2 regions of the Kribbella sp. NPDC054772 genome follow, and region 1 is predicted to be linked to the other one. Evidence: riboswitches for the same ligand, from Rfam matches in the RefSeq annotation. Region 1 holds a riboswitch; the other holds the start of a gene.
What was found. A riboswitch is a leader RNA that binds a small molecule or an ion and turns the genes downstream of it on or off. The one in region 1 is predicted to bind ZMP and ZTP.
Positions count from the first base shown of each region.

Region 1 (7,383 bases):
CCCGCGGCCGGGTGGACGCGGGCTCGGCGGATTGACGACGGCGGGGCTGATCGGCGCGGATCTCGACGACGTCGTCCTCGCGACCAGCATTGCCAGCGGCCCGCACCGCCTCGACCCGACCGCTCTGGCGCACTGGCCGGTTCCGGCGCGATCAGCTGCGGTACTGCGCGTGGCGTATCACTCGACGCTCGGGTCGTGTCCGGCCGATCCCGGTGTCGACCGGGTGGTTCGGGATCGGTTGGCGGCGGCCGACGTCGAGTTGGTCGACGTACCGCTGGAGCTGGCGCCGACGGACGAGGCGTGGCCGGTGTTGTCGGGGTTGGACAATGGGCGCGGCGCGGAGGCTGCCGCGGCGCGTCGGGCCCAGGAAGTGCGCGATCACAACAACACGGCGCTGGCCGATCTGTTCGCGGAGGTCGACGCTTTGGTCACACCGACCACGTTGACTGTTGCCCACGGCTACGACCAGCACGAGGCGAGCATCGTCACCGGTGATCCGTGCTGGGCGTTCAACGTGACCGGTCATCCCGCGGTGAGTGTGCCGGCCGGTCTGTCGGACGGACTGCCGGTGGGTGCCCAGGTTGTTGCTCCGCATGGGGCGGACGATGTTGCGCTGGAAGTTGCCCGTCGGCTTCAGGCAGAGCTGCTGCCGCCCGGCCGTTGACCGTGGGCGGCAGCGCCCTGGCGACGGTGTTCGCGACGTCGATGGCGGCCGCGCGGGTCAGGTTCGGTGCCGTCTCGCCGCGGGCGGTGGGGGAGCGGAGCGGCTCGGGCTTCACGAAGTCGGCGACGGCCGCCACGACCTCCGGCGTGTAGACGTCGTGGGTTGCCGCGATTGCTGATGGGCCGGTCTCTCGAGGCGGCCGGAACAGTTCCGTGAGCTCGATGCGAGCGAGTCTGACGAGCTCCTTGGCCCGCAGGATGCGGCTGCGCCGGAGGATCTGCCGCTCGCGGGTCAGCGTGGCGGTCTGCCGCCAGTTGACGTCGAACATGATCCGGCCCCGCTGAAAACCGGGGTTCGTCTCGCCGCCGGCGTACCCGCGTGCGTTGCCGTGGGTGAAGAATTCGCTGTAGAGCGCCCCGTCGTCCTCGAGTTTCAGCACGTTCCACGCCCGGTACGGATCGGTCGGTAGCTCGCCGCGTACCCAGGCCTCGTCCATCAGCGCGTGCGACGCCGTGTTCAGCGGCCGGTGGCCGACATAGTGGTACTGCGGTGGTTCGCCCCGCCGGCGCCGGTCGTACTCGGCGATGATCTGCGGCCACTCGTCGGCGGAGATCGCGCGCGCTAGCCGGGCCGCGAACGACGTCCGGGCGCGTAGCTCGGCCCGGGAGGTGATCGGGTGGTCGGTGCGCCCGGTCATCGTCTCGAGCTTGTCCATCACGAACGTGCCGCCGTGCGGAGCGACGCGCTCCCAGCGGGTGACCTTCAGCGACGGGCGGTTCGGGCCGCCGGTGACGGTGTTCAGTGCACGCAGCGCGGCGATGGCGGCGCGGTACAGCGGGACGCGGCGGCGCATGATGCGGGTCTCCCACGCCATGCGGTAGTCGATGTTCAGCCACGCCGTACCGGCGAGTTGCTTCGCCGCGCGGCGATTCACCCCGGATGCTCCGCGCGCCAGTTCTTGATCATCAGGTCCATGTCGGTGTGGATGAAGGCGAAGAAGTCGGCGGCCTCGGTCAGCCGGACGCCGACGGCGGAGTCCGCGCCGAAGAGCGCGGCGCCCGAGCGGCTGGTCGACTCCCACTCGCTGAGCGCCTGGTTGCGGCGCTCCAGGATCGCGGCGAACACGTCCTCGCGGATCCGATAGTGGTCCTTGCGGGACCCCGGCAGCCGCTCCCGCGAGATGAACGAGACCTGCAGCAGTTGGCGGACCGCACCCGAGACGGCGGGCTGGCTGATCTTCAGCCGGTCGGCGAGTTCCGCGGCGGTCATCGTGCCGTTCGGGCTGACCAGCATCGCGCCCATCACCCGCGCGGACATCGTCGGTACGCCGCTGTTCGCCAGCACCCCGGCGAACCGCTCGACGAACTGACTGATCTCTTCCGGACTCGGTGCGGACGCCATGGTTGAAGCTTACAGTAATTTGATTTATCGCAACTATCACAAACTTCTGATATTTTGCGTTCCATGACCACGACCACCGACACCTCCACGCCGACGCTCACCGGCGCCCGCCGCTTCGGTGTCCTCATCGCACTCTGTCTCGCCGTCCTCGTCCTCGGCCTCGACACCACCGTGCTGAACGTCGCGCTGCCGACACTCGCCCAGGACCTGGACGCCTCGACCAGCCAGCTGCAGTGGATGGCGAACAGCTACAACCTCGTGCTCGCCGCACTGCTGCTGCCGGCCGGTCTGCTCGGCGACCGGTTCGGCCGCCGGAAGATCATTGCGATCGCGCTCAGCCTGTTCGGGCTCGCGTCGCTCGCCTGCGCGCTGTCCGACTCGGCCGGGGCGTTGATCGCCTCCCGGGCGTTCCTCGGGATCGGCGCCGCCATGATCGTCCCGGTCGCGCTGTCGCTGATTACCGTGCTGTTCCGCACCGAGGTGGACCGGAAGAAGGCGATCGGCTTCTTCGTCGTTGCCAACAGCATCGGTATGCCGCTCGGCCCGATCGTCGGCGGATTGCTCCTCGACCACGCCGGCTGGCAGTGGATCTTCGTGATCAACGTCCCGATCGCCTTCCTAGCCGCGCTCGCGGTGACGGTGCTCGTCCCGGAGAGCCGGAGCGCGAACCGGCCGGCGATCGACTGGCTCGGGATCCTGCTGTCCAGTGCCGGACTGGCCGCGCTCGTGTACGGCGTGACGAAGGCCGGTGAGACCTCGTGGACGAGTGGCGTGACGCTGCTGTTCCTCGCGCTGGCCGTCGTCCTGATCGCCGGGTTCCTGATCTGGCAGCGGCGGAACAGTGCGCCGTTGATCGAGCTGCGGTTGTTCCACGAGCGCGTGTTCACCGGGGGCGCCGTACTGCTGACAGTGTCGGTGTTCGCGATCTTCGGGTTGCTGTTCACGATGCCGCAGTACTTCCAGGGCATCAACGGGTCGGACGCGTTGCACACCGGGCTGAAGCTGCTGCCGTTCATCGGTGGCATGACGATCGGTGCGAAGCTCGCCGAGCCGGTGGAGGCGCGGGTCGGGACCCGGTTGGTCGTGATGGCCGGCTTCGTGGTGATGGCGGTCGGGTTCGTGCTCGGGGCCTTCACCGATCTCGGCACCGGGTACGGGTACACGGCGATCTGGTTCGTGGTGGTCGGGTTCGGCCTCGGCTGCTCGATGCCGCAGGCAATGAACGCGGCGCTCGGCGTCCTCGACCCGGAGCGGGCCGGCACCGGGTCAGGTCTGCTGCAGGCCTTCCGGCAGGTCGGTGGCACGGTCGGCGTCGCCGTCCTCGGGACCGTGCTGAACTCGGTCTACCGCACCAACGTCGACACCACGGGACTCCCGGCGCAGGCTGCCGACGCGGTGCAGAAGAGTCTCGGCGGTGGGCTTGCAGTCGCGACGAAGACTGGCTCCGCGGGGCTGCTGAACGACGTACGCGATGCCTTCATGACGAGCTTGAACACCACGATGTGGGTGTCCGGCGGGATCGCCGTCATCGGCGCGATTCTCGCCGGAGTACTGATGCCGAAGAGAGCTGCCCGCCCTCAGCCGAGCGAGAGCGGGCAGCCAGTCATCAGTTGAGGATCAGTTGAGCTCGAGGCCCGGGTACAGCGGGAACTTGTCGAGCATCTCGGCCGAGGCGGCCTTGGTCTTGTCGGCGACCCCGTCGGCCAGCACGTACTTCGCCTTCGACGGAGCACCGGCGGTCGTGGTGGTCGGCGTGGTCGCGGACAGCACGTCCACGATCAGCTCGGCCACCCGGTCGAACTCGTCGCCACCGAACCCGCGGGTGGTGAGCGCCGGCGTACCGATCCGGACGCCGGAGGTGTACCAGGCGCCGTTCGGGTCCCGCGGTACGGCGTTCCGGTTGGTCACGATGCCCGCGTCGAGCAGCGCCGACTCGGCCTGCCGGCCGGTGATGCCGTACGACGAGACGTCCAGCAGCACCAGGTGGTTCTCGGTCCCGTCGGTCACCAGCTTCACGCCACGCTTCATCAGCCCCTCGGCCAGCGTGACCGCGTTGTCGGCGACCGCCTGCGCGTACTGCTGGAACGCGGGCTGCCGCGCTTCGGCCAGCGCGACCGCCTTCGCGGCCATCGTCTGGCTGAGCGGACCACCGAGGACCATCGGGCAGCCGCGGTCGACGGACTCGGCGTACTCCGGCTGGCAGAGCACCATGCCGCCGCGCGGGCCGCGCAGCGACTTGTGCGTGGTCGTGGTGGTGACGTGCGCGTGCGGGATCGGGTCGAAGTCGTCGGTGAAGACCTTGCCCGCGACCAGACCGGCGAAGTGCGCCATGTCGACCATCAGCGTGGCGCCGACCTCGTCCGCGATCTCGCGCATCTTCGCGAAGTTCACCTTGCGCGGGTACGCCGAGTAGCCGGCGATCAGGATCAGCGGCTTGAACTCACGCGCCGCCGCGGCGACCGCGTCGTAGTCGAGCAGACCGGTCTCCGGGTCGGTGCCGTACGAGTGCTGGTTGAACATCTTGCCGGAGATGTTCGGCCGGAACCCGTGCGTGAGGTGACCGCCGGCGTCCAGCGACATACCGAGCATCTTCTGGTCGCCGAGCGCCTTGCGGAGCTTGGTCCAGTCCTCGTCGGTCAGGTCGTTGACGTGCTTCGCGCCCGCCTCGGCCAGCGCCGGGGACTCGATCCGCTGCGCCAGGATCGCCCAGAAGGCGACCAGGTTCGCGTCGATGCCGGAGTGCGGCTGGACGTACGCGTGCGGTGCGCCGAACAGCGCCGTCGCGTGGTCCGCGGCGGTCTGCTCGACGGTGTCGACGTTCTGGCAGCCCGCGTAGAAGCGGTGCCCGATGGTGCCCTCGGCGTACTTGTCCGACAGCCAGTTGCCCATCGTCAGCAAGGTGGCGGGGGAGGCGTAGTTCTCGCTCGCGATCAGCTTCAGCGAGGAGCGCTGGTCGGCCAGCTCGGACCGGATCGCGCCGGCGATGGTCGGCTCGACCGCGGCGATCACCTGCAGCGCGTTGTTGTACGCTGCCGACGCGGCGGCGGCGTCGAAGGACGCGGTGTTGTCGGTGGGTTGAGGCATCGTTGTCTCTCCTGCTTGCAGTGGGTCGAAGGCACCCAGGCGCACGGTGCCGACGGGTTTCGCTCCCCGGTGGTTCTCCACCTTCAGCGCGCCAGTCGCGACGCGTTCACCCTATCGCGCGCGTGACGATCTGCTCGAACGGCGTCGTCCGCGGCAACGTGCCGAACACACCACCCCAGTCGTTGGCCAGCCGCGCCGCGACGAACGCGTCCGCGACCGCGGGTGTCGAGTGCCGGATCAGCAGCGAAGCCTGCAGGCACAGCGCCATCTGGGCGGCCAGCCGACGCGCACCGGCTTCGGCGTTCTCGAGGTCGGCAAGCGCTTGCAGCACGTCGTTCACCGCCGCGTCCAGCCGCGCGTCGGCTCCTTGCGCGGCGCCGACCTCGAGCAGCCAGGCGTCGAACGACTCGGGCCGGCGGAGCGCCCGCAGTACGTCGAGCGCGTTGACGTTGCCCGAACCCTCCCAGATGGAGTTGAGCGGCGACTCCCGATAGAGCAGCGGGAGGCCCGACTCCTCGACGTACCCGTTGCCGCCGAGGCACTCGAGCGCCTCGGCCACCATGAACGGCGTCCGCTTGCACACCCAGAACTTCGCCAACGGCAACGCGATCCGCCGGAAGGCGCGCTCCTGCTCGTCGCCGCCGAGAGAAGCATCGACTGCCGCGGCGAGACGCATGCCGAGCGCTGTGGCTGCTTCGCTCTCGATCGCCAGGTCCGCGAGCACGTTCTGCATCGCGGGTTTGTCGGCGAGCAACCCACCGAACGCACTCCGGTGCTGCGTGTGCCAAATCGCCTCGACGAGCGCCCGCCGCTGGAGCGCGGACGAGCCGAGTACGCAGTCCAGCCGGGTCGCCGCGACCATCTCGATGATCGTCCGGACACCGGCACCCTCGTCACCCAGGCGGTACCCGACGGTGCCGTGAAACTCGACCTCGCTGGACGCGTTCGACCGGTTGCCGAGCTTGTCCTTGAGCCGCTGCAGCGCGAACGGGTTCCGGTTGCCGTCGGCAAGAACCCGCGGTACGACGAAGCAGCTCAGCCCCTCAGGCGCCTGGGCGAGCACCAGGAAGACGTCCACCTGCGGCGCCGAGCAGAACCACTTGTGCCCGTTGAGCTGATACTCGCCGTCGGCACCGGTCGGCGTCGCGGTCGTCAGGTTCGCCCGGACGTCCGAGCCGCCCTGCTTCTCGGTCATCCCCATCCCGGCGAGTACGCCGTTCTTCTCCGCCGCGGGCAGGCGCCGTACGTCGTACTCGGTCGAGGCGAGCTGCGGGATCCACTCCTTCGCGAGCCGCTCGTCCGCCTTGAGCGCGGGCACCGCGGCGTACGTCATCGAGATCGGGCAGCCGTGGCCCGGCTCGACCTGGGACCACAGGTAGAACCCGGCGGCCCGGGTCAGGTGCGGGGACGGGCGCTCGCTGGTCCACGCCGCGGCCTGCAGGCCGAAACCGACGGCCCGCTCCATCAGCCAGTGCCACGCGGGGTGGAAATCGACCTCGTCGACGCGGTGGCCGTAGCGGTCGTGGGTGCGCAGGACCGGCGGGTTCTGATTTGCCGGGAGGGCGAGCGCGAGGGCCTCCTCGGAGCCTGCGAGCTCGCCGATTCGGTGCAGACCGGGGTCAGCGGCGAGGTCCGCCGCGGGACCGGCGTACGGACGCAGAGCGTCACCAAGTGCCGTGTCGCGGGTGAAGAAGTTCACGCCCCGCAGTGGGGGAGCCTGGTTCGTTACCGCGAATGGGTCCGCCATGTCAGTACGGTAAGCGGTATGGCACGTTCTGGGGCAGGACCCGCGAGAGGGAGCTTCCTCTCCTTGACATGGGTTCGCAGGATCCCCGCGACGACCTGGAAGCTGCTCACCCAGACCATCGGAGTCTGTCTGCGCTACCGGGTCACCGGTCTCGCGGCCGAGGGGGCGTTCTTCGCGATCCTCTCGCTGCCGCCACTGATCTTCGGGCTCGCCGGATCGCTCGGTTACATCGCGAGCAAGTGGTTCGAGGTCGAGACGATCAACGACATCAAGCAGCAGATCGTCGATCTGGCCGCCCGGGCGCTGACCGACGACTCGATCAAGAACGTGATCGCGCCGACGCTCGACCAGGTGCTGAACGGCGGCCGGCCGGACGTGATCTCGATCGGTTTCGTGCTGGCGCTGTGGTCCGGCAGCCGCGCGCTGAACGTCTTCGTCGACACCATCACGATCATGTACGGGATGGGCGGCAAGCGCGGCATCGTCC
Region 1 covers NZ_JBSHBJ010000035.1:75,249-82,631, forward strand. Annotated here, with positions in the region: gene ACWGID_RS35080 (amidase) at 1-664, shown strand, start outside; gene ACWGID_RS35085 (GbsR/MarR family transcriptional regulator) at 1,595-2,065, opposite strand; gene ACWGID_RS35090 (DHA2 family efflux MFS transporter permease subunit) at 2,129-3,679, shown strand; gene ACWGID_RS35095 (glycine hydroxymethyltransferase) at 3,683-5,149, opposite strand; ZMP/ZTP riboswitch at 5,176-5,258, opposite strand; gene ACWGID_RS35100 (acyl-CoA dehydrogenase family protein) at 5,256-6,896, opposite strand; gene ACWGID_RS35105 (YhjD/YihY/BrkB family envelope integrity protein) at 6,960-7,383, shown strand, end outside.

Region 2 (7,383 bases), on a different contig from region 1:
TGGACGGTCAGGTCGTACTTGCGCAGGAAGTACACCTTGGCCAGCTTCCGCAGCGACAGCGCCAGCCGGTACGGCTGCGGGGACAGATCGTCCGTCCGGGGAAGATCCTTGTGCAGATCCTTGTCTCGGCCGATCTCGGCCGTCATGACTCCCGGCCCCGCGGAACTGTCTCGGCCTCCTTAGCCAGTCGGCTGATCACGTCGACGACCTCTTCCAGGGTCATGTACGTCGAGTCGATGGTGACCGCGCCGTCGGAGGCGACCTGGAACTCGGACACCGTCGAATCGTCGGCGTCGCGCCGGACGATCTGGTCGCGGAGCTCCTCCGCGGTCACGGAGCCGGCCGCCAGCTCGGCGCCGCGGCGGGCCATCCGGGCCTCCTGGTCGGCGGTCAGCAGCACCTTCAGCTCGGCGTCGGTCGCGACCACCGTGGCGATGTCGCGGCCCTCGACGACGATCCCGCCGCTCGGCTGCGCGTCGTCGATGATCGCCCGCTGCCGCTGGATCAGCTCCTTGCGGACGTCCAGGTTGGTGGCGATCTTCGAGACCACCTCGCTGATCCGGGGCTCCCGGATCGCGGCCGTGACGTCAATTCCGTCGGCGATCACGAACTGGTGACCCGGGTCGGTGCTGATCTCCAGCCGCAGCTCCCGGGCGCGCCGCGCGACCGCTGCCGTGTCGTCCAGATCCAGCCCGCGCTCGACGGCAGACCACGTCACCGCACGGTACGTCGCTCCGGTGTCCAGGAACCGGAGTCCGAGACGGGTGGCTACTCCGCGGGCGGTGCTCGATTTACCGGAGCCGCTCGGCCCGTCAACAGCGATGATCATGCCCCGAAGATTACCGTCGCGAGGGGACAAACTTAGCGGTGGACCACCCAGCCACGCTCGGTGAGGACGTCGACGAGCTGGTCCACGGAGGCGGGCTTGACCGCCAGTTCGACCTCACCGACGGGACGGCCCGGGCTGTGGTCGATCCGCAGGTCCTCGACGTTGGCGCCGGACTCGGCCGCGTCCGCGAACAGCCGGGCCAGCTGGCCGGGGCGGTCGGGGATCGTGACCAGGACGGTCACCAGGTCGATGTGCGGCGTACCGTGCTTGCCCGGGACGCGGACCGCGCCGGACACGCCCTGGCCGAGGATGGCGGTCAGTTCGTCGCCCGCCTCTTCCTTGCCGAGAGCAACGAGAAGCCGGTCGAGCTCGCCGCGGATCTGTTCCAGCAGGCCGCTGAGCGCGGTCGAGTTCGCGGACACGATCTGGGTCCACAGCGCCGGGTCGCCGGCCGCGATCCGGGTGACGTCGCGGACGCCCTGGCCGGACAGCTCCAGGTGCGACGACGGCGCGTTCGCGAGGGTGCCGGCGGCGAGTGCGGACATCAGGTGCGGCAGATGCGACACCCGGGCGACACCGAGGTCGTGGTCCTCGACGGACATCTCGACGGTCCGGGCGCCGGCTGCTTCGGCCAGTCGCCGGACCAGGTCGACCGCTTCGGGGTCGCTGGTGTCGTGCGGCGTGATCGCCCAGGTCGCACCGTCGAACAGGTCAGCACGTCCGGCCAGCGGACCGTTCCGTTCGGAGCCGGCCATCGGGTGGCTGCCGACGTACCGGCTGAGGTCGCCGGTCAGGCGGCGAGCGTCGGCGAGCGGCTTGGACTTCACGCTGGCCGCATCGGTGACGACCGCGCCCGACCGTTCGGTCTGCACGAGCTGCTCGGCGATCACCGCACCGACGTGATCCGGCGGCACGGCGACCACGACCAGCTGCGGCTCGATGTCGACCCGTCGCGAGCCGGCCCCGATCCGCTCGGCCATCAGCGCGTTGTCCGCGTTCCCGTCGACGAGCTCCACGACCACCCCGAGCCGCGCCAGCGCGAGACCGATCGACGTACCGATCAGCCCGGTGCCGACGACGCGAACCGGGCCGCGGAGCTCACTCACTGGGCGCCGGTCAGATCGGGACGGAGAGCGACCGCGCCGTGGAGGTAGACGTGCTGGATCTTGTCTCGCGACCGCGGGGTCTCGGTGTGCAGCATCAGCCGGACCACCCGCGGTAGCGCGTGCGGGACCGGGATCTCCTGCATGCACATCAGCGGTACGTCGGTCAGCCCGATCTGCCGTCCCGCGACGGCGGGAAACTCCGACCGCAGGTCCGACGTGACGGTGAACAGGATGCTGATCAGATCCTCGTTCTCCAGATCGTTCGCCTCCAGGACCGCCTTCACCAGCTCCGCGGACCGCTCGAGCAGATGCTCACGCTCGTCCACGTCCAGTTGGGTGGCACCCCGGATCGCCCGTACCGCCACGTCTCGCCTCCTTGGTCGTCTCCCCCAAACCTTAGGCCAATGTAGTCAAAGGGCGGACAGCCGTCTCAGCGGCGTCGACCGTCTGCTCCAGCAGCAGCGCGATCGTCATCGGTCCGACACCGCCTGGAACCGGTGTGATCAGCCGGGCCACCTGCGCCGCTTCCTCGAAATGCACGTCGCCGACATTGCCCTCGTTGTAGCCGGCGTCGACCACGACGGCGCCCGGCTTCAGCCAGTCACCACGGACGAAGTTCGGCTTCCCGACCGCGGCGATCAGCACATCGGCGGTCCGCACCAGTTCCGGCAGGTCGCGGGTCCGGGAGTGCGCGTAGGTCACCGTGGCGTTCGATGCCAGCAGCAACATCCCGGCCGGCTTCCCGAGGATCGGGCTGCGACCGATCACCACCGCATGCGCCCCTTCGAGCGGTACGTCGTACGCCTCGAGCAACCGCATGATCCCGCCGGGGGTCGCGGACCGGAAGCCCGGGTCGCCGAACGCCATCGCGGCGAACGACCGCATCGTCACGCCGTCCACGTCCTTGCCCGAGTCGATCGCCTCGAACGCGGCCCGCTCGTCGATCTGCGCGGGCACCGGGTGCTGCAGCAGGATCCCGTGCACCGCCGGGTCCGCGGAGAGCTTGGTGATCTCGGCGACCAGTTCCGCGGTCGTGGTCTCGGCCGGCAGCACGATGCTCCGGGACGCGATCCCGGCCTTCTTCGACCGGTTCTGCTTCATCCGCACGTACGTCGCCGACGCGGGATCGTCGCCCACCAACACAGTCGCGAGACACGGTTGGACTCCGGTCCGCTCCTGCAACGCGTGGGCCCGCTCGGCGGCCTTGGTCACCATCTCGGTCGCCAGGTCGGTCCCGATCATCAGGTCAGCAGTCATCTGTGCGCACTCCTCTGGGCGTCAGTTCACAAGTGCCCAGGCGCGCGGCGAAGCCGGATGGCAGACCGTTCCCCGGTGGTCGTCCACCTCAGCGCCAGTCGCGGTCCGCCCTCAGGATACCGACCCGGATCGGCGGCCGGACCCACCCCGTCACGGTGTCCGGCTGAGCTCCAGCACCGGGATCGTTCGAACACCCGCCGTACTGCGTTCGTAGTCGGCGAAACCCGGGTAGCGTCGCGCCTGCTCGGCGTAGATGCGGTCGCGCTCCTCGCCGGTCACTTCGCTGACCTTCACGTCGAACGTCTCGGTCCCGAGCTCGACGGTGCCGTCGCCGGCCGCGATCAGGTTGCGGTACCAGTCCGGGTTCGTGGGGGCTCCGCCCTTGCTCGCGAACACATAGACGACGTTCGGATCGGTCTCGTTCTGCAGGTACATCGTCGGGGCGATGTACTCCTCGCCGCTCTTGCGGCCACGGTGGTGCAGCAGGACCATCGGGGCGCCCTCGAACGGCCCGCCGACCCTGCCTTCGTTCTCCCGGAACTCCGCGATGACGTTCGCGTTCCAGTCGCTCATATCAAGGTCCCTTTCAGAGAAGTCCTGCATAGTCCAACGCCAGATAGGCGGCATCGATTCCGGTCATTGCACCGGGTGTCCGCAATTCGGCACGGAACGCATCCACGGACAGCTCGACCGGAACGCAGTCCTCTGCTTCGTCCAGCTGCTGCTTCCCGTCGGGACGGCAACCGCGCGCGATCGCGACGTACTTGCGGAACGTCGACGACGCACCGGACCACTGCCAGCCGACCACGTCGAGCGTCTCGCAGGTGTACCCGGTCTCCTCCTCGAGCTCTCGGGCACCGGCGACGGCCACTTCCTCCCCGGGCTCCACCAGGCCACCGGGCAGGTTGGTGACGACGCTGTCCGGGCCGGCGCGGAACATCCGGATCGTGACGATCCGCCCGTCCGGCGTCAGCGGCAGCACGGTCACCCCGGACGCCACCCCGGCCTCCGGACCGAGCACGTCCCACTCGACCTCGCGACCGTCCGGCATCCGGTACGTGCGCAGGCGCACGCTCAGGAAGCGCTGGAAGCCCTTCTCCTCCCCCAGCAACTCCCACGGCGCCGGGTCGGCGGGCCGAGACAACTCAGCCGCCACGGTGTCCGTGACGGCTGAGTTCTCGTGCTGATCCGTCACAGCGGACGGTCGTCGTCGGAGTTGTCCGGCGGAGCCACCGGTACGTCGTCCGACGGCGGCGCGACCGGGGTGTCGTCCCCCTCAGCCGACGTGGTGTCCTCGGCCTTGGCGGACTCGCCGTCCTCCGAGTCCGTGGAGCCGGCCGCGTCCTCAGCCGGCCGGGACTCGGACAGAATCCGCTCGAGGGTCTCCTCGGTCATTCGCTTGAACTTCCGCACCTGGGACCTGCTCCGGTCCAGGACGGCGACCTCGAGCTGGTCCGGGGTCAGCGCCCGGACCTCGGTGCCGTCGTGGCCGAGCGCGTCCACCGCGAGCCGGAGCGCGCCGGCCAGCGAGATGCCGTCGGTGTAGTGCTCGCCGATGTACTCCGCGACCTGGTCGGCCGGACCACCCATCACGGCGTACCCGCGGACGTCCGCGATCGAGCCGTCGTAGGTGAGCCGGTAGATCTGGTCCTCGGCCGTCGAGGAGCCGACCTCGGCGACCAGGATCTCGACCTCGAGCGGCTTCTCACCGCCGGAGGAGAAGATCGCGCCGAGGGTCTGCGCGTACGCGTTGGCCAGCGCCCGGCCGGTGACGTCCCGCCGGTCGTAGGAGTACCCACGCATGTCGGCCAGCCGCACGCCGGCGATCCGCAGGTTCTCGAACTCGTTGTACCGGCCGACGGCCGCGAAGGCCATCCGGTCGTAGATCTCGGCCACCTTGTGCAGGGCGGGCGAGCGGTTCTCCGCGACGAACAGGATGCCGTCGGCATATTGCAGCGCGATCGCGCTGCGGCCCTTGGCGATGCCTTTCCGGGCGAAATCCGCCCGGTCCCGCATCAGCTGCTCGGGCGAGACGTAGAAGGGAACGCTCATCGAATCCTCTGTCAGTTCGGTCGGGGGGACAAGACAGCGTCAGGTCAGGGACGCCGCGGCCGGACCGTCTGGCCGCAGGTGCCGCTGGCTCCAGGCCGCGTCGACGAGCCCCGCGACCTCGTCCTCCGGCAGTCGCCGGTAGCCGTCCGCGGTGACCACGCCGACCACCGGGAAGATCCGCCGGAGCATGTCCGGGCCACCGGTCGCCGAGTCGTCGTCGGCCGCGTCGATCAGGGACTGGATCGTCACCGTCACGCAGTCGATCTCGGACAGGTCCTCGCGGTACAGCTTCTTCAGCGCGCCGCGGGCGAACAGCGAACCCGAGCCGACACTGTGGAAGTGGTGCTCCTCGTAGCGACCGCCGGTGGCGTCGTACGAGAAGATCCGCCCGCCCTTCAGGTCGGCGTCGTAGCCCGCGAACAGCGGCACCACGGCCAGACCCTGCATCGCCATCGCCAGGTTGCCCCGGATCAGCGCGCTCAGCCGGTTGGACTTGCCGTCGAGGCTCAGGGTGGCGCCCTCGAGCTTCTCGTAGTGCTCCAGTTCGACCTGGAACAGCCGGACCATCTCGATCCCGAAACCGGCCGAGCCGGCGAAGGCGACCGCCGAGTACTCGTCGGCCGGGAACACCTTCTCGATGTCACGCTGGGCGATGATGTTGCCCATCGTGGCCCGCCGGTCGCCGGCCATCACCACGCCACCCGGGAAGGTCGCGGCGACGATCGTCGTCCCGTGCGGGACCTGACTGGACAGGTCACCCGCCCCCGGGGACCGCCGTCCGGGCAACAGGTCGGGCGCGTGCCCGGCCAGGAAGTCCATGAACGACGAGCCCCCTGGGGTCAGGAAGGCTTCCGGCAACCGGCCGGAGGCATCGAATGTCATCGAGCGGTTCACTCCCCACCCTTTTGAACGAATCCGCGAACGAACTCCTCGGCGTTCTCCTCGAGGACCTCGTCGATCTCGTCCAGGATCGAGTCCACGTCCTCGTCGAGCCGTTCCTTGCGCTCGGCGACGTCTTCGGACGTCTCGACCTGCTCGACCTCTTCCTCGGTCGAGGAACGCTTCGGCTGCTTGTGCTGCTGACCGCCGTCCTTCGCCATGGCCACCTCCTAGAACCGCTGGGAAGGCCGCCCAAATCGGCCTTCACTAGCGACCCTACCCGGCGCCGCCCCCAGTAATGGTGCGAACCAGGTCACTCGCGGTGTCGCATTGGTCAAGAAGTGCCCCGACGTGCGCTTTCGTGCCCCGCAGCGGGTCCAGCGTCGGGATCCGCTGGAGCGATTCCTTCCCGGGCAGATCGAAGATCACCGAGTCCCAGGAGGCGGCCGCGACCTGCGGCGCGTACTGCTGCATGCAGCGGCCGCGGAAGTAGGCCCGGGTGTCGGTCGGCGGGTGCGCGACGGCCATCCGGATCTCCTCGTCGGTGACGACCCGCTGCATCCGGCCGGACTTCACCAACTTGTAATACAGACCCTTGTCCGGGCGCAGATCGGCGTACTGCAGGTCGACGAGGTGCAGCTTCGGGTCGTCCCACCCGAGACCGTCGCGGTCCCGGTAGGACTGCAGCAGTTTGTACTTCGCGACCCAGTCCAGCTGGTCCGACAACTTCATCGGGTCGATGGCGAGCTGGTCGAGGACCTGCTCCCAGCGGTGCAGCACGTCCTTGGTCTGCCGGTCCGCGTCGTCGCCGTACTTGTCCTCGACGTACTTGCGGGCCTGCTCCAGGTACTCCGTCTGCAACTGGACGGCGGTGAGCTTGCGGCCGTCCTTGAGGGTCAGCAGATGCGTGCAGGACGGGTCGTGGCTGACCTCGTGCAGCGCGGTCACCGGGCGGTCCACACCGAGGTCGTCGGTCAGCCAGCCGTCCTCGATCATCGCCAGCACCAGCGACGTCGTCCCGACCTTCAGGTACGACGAGATCTCGGACAGGTTGGCGTCGCCGATGATCACGTGCAGCCGGCGGTAGCGGTCCGGATTCGCGTGCGGCTCGTCGCGGGTGTTGATGATCGGGCGTTTCAGCGTCGTCTCCAGGCCGACCTCGACCTCGAAGTAGTCCGCCCGCTGGCTGACCTGAAACCCGTGCGTGGCACCGTCCTGGCCGATCCCGACGCGGCCGGCGCCGGTGACCACCTGACGGCT
Region 2 covers NZ_JBSHBJ010000011.1:164,200-171,582, reverse strand. Annotated here, with positions in the region: gene ACWGID_RS20060 (lysophospholipid acyltransferase family protein) at 1-146, opposite strand, end outside; gene cmk ((d)CMP kinase) at 143-829, opposite strand; gene ACWGID_RS20050 (prephenate dehydrogenase) at 862-1,935, opposite strand; gene aroH (chorismate mutase) at 1,932-2,300, opposite strand; gene ACWGID_RS20040 (bifunctional 5,10-methylenetetrahydrofolate dehydrogenase/5,10-methenyltetrahydrofolate cyclohydrolase) at 2,332-3,192, opposite strand; ZMP/ZTP riboswitch at 3,220-3,304, opposite strand; gene ACWGID_RS20035 (nitroreductase family deazaflavin-dependent oxidoreductase) at 3,343-3,765, opposite strand; gene ACWGID_RS20030 (NUDIX hydrolase) at 3,779-4,387, opposite strand; gene prcA (proteasome subunit alpha) at 4,384-5,244, opposite strand; gene prcB (proteasome subunit beta) at 5,284-6,126, opposite strand; gene ACWGID_RS20015 (ubiquitin-like protein Pup) at 6,135-6,344, opposite strand; gene dop (depupylase/deamidase Dop) at 6,400-7,383, opposite strand, start outside.
Region 2: another riboswitch for ZMP and ZTP. It lies ahead of ACWGID_RS20040 (bifunctional 5,10-methylenetetrahydrofolate dehydrogenase/5,10-methenyltetrahydrofolate cyclohydrolase); the one in region 1 lies ahead of ACWGID_RS35095 (glycine hydroxymethyltransferase).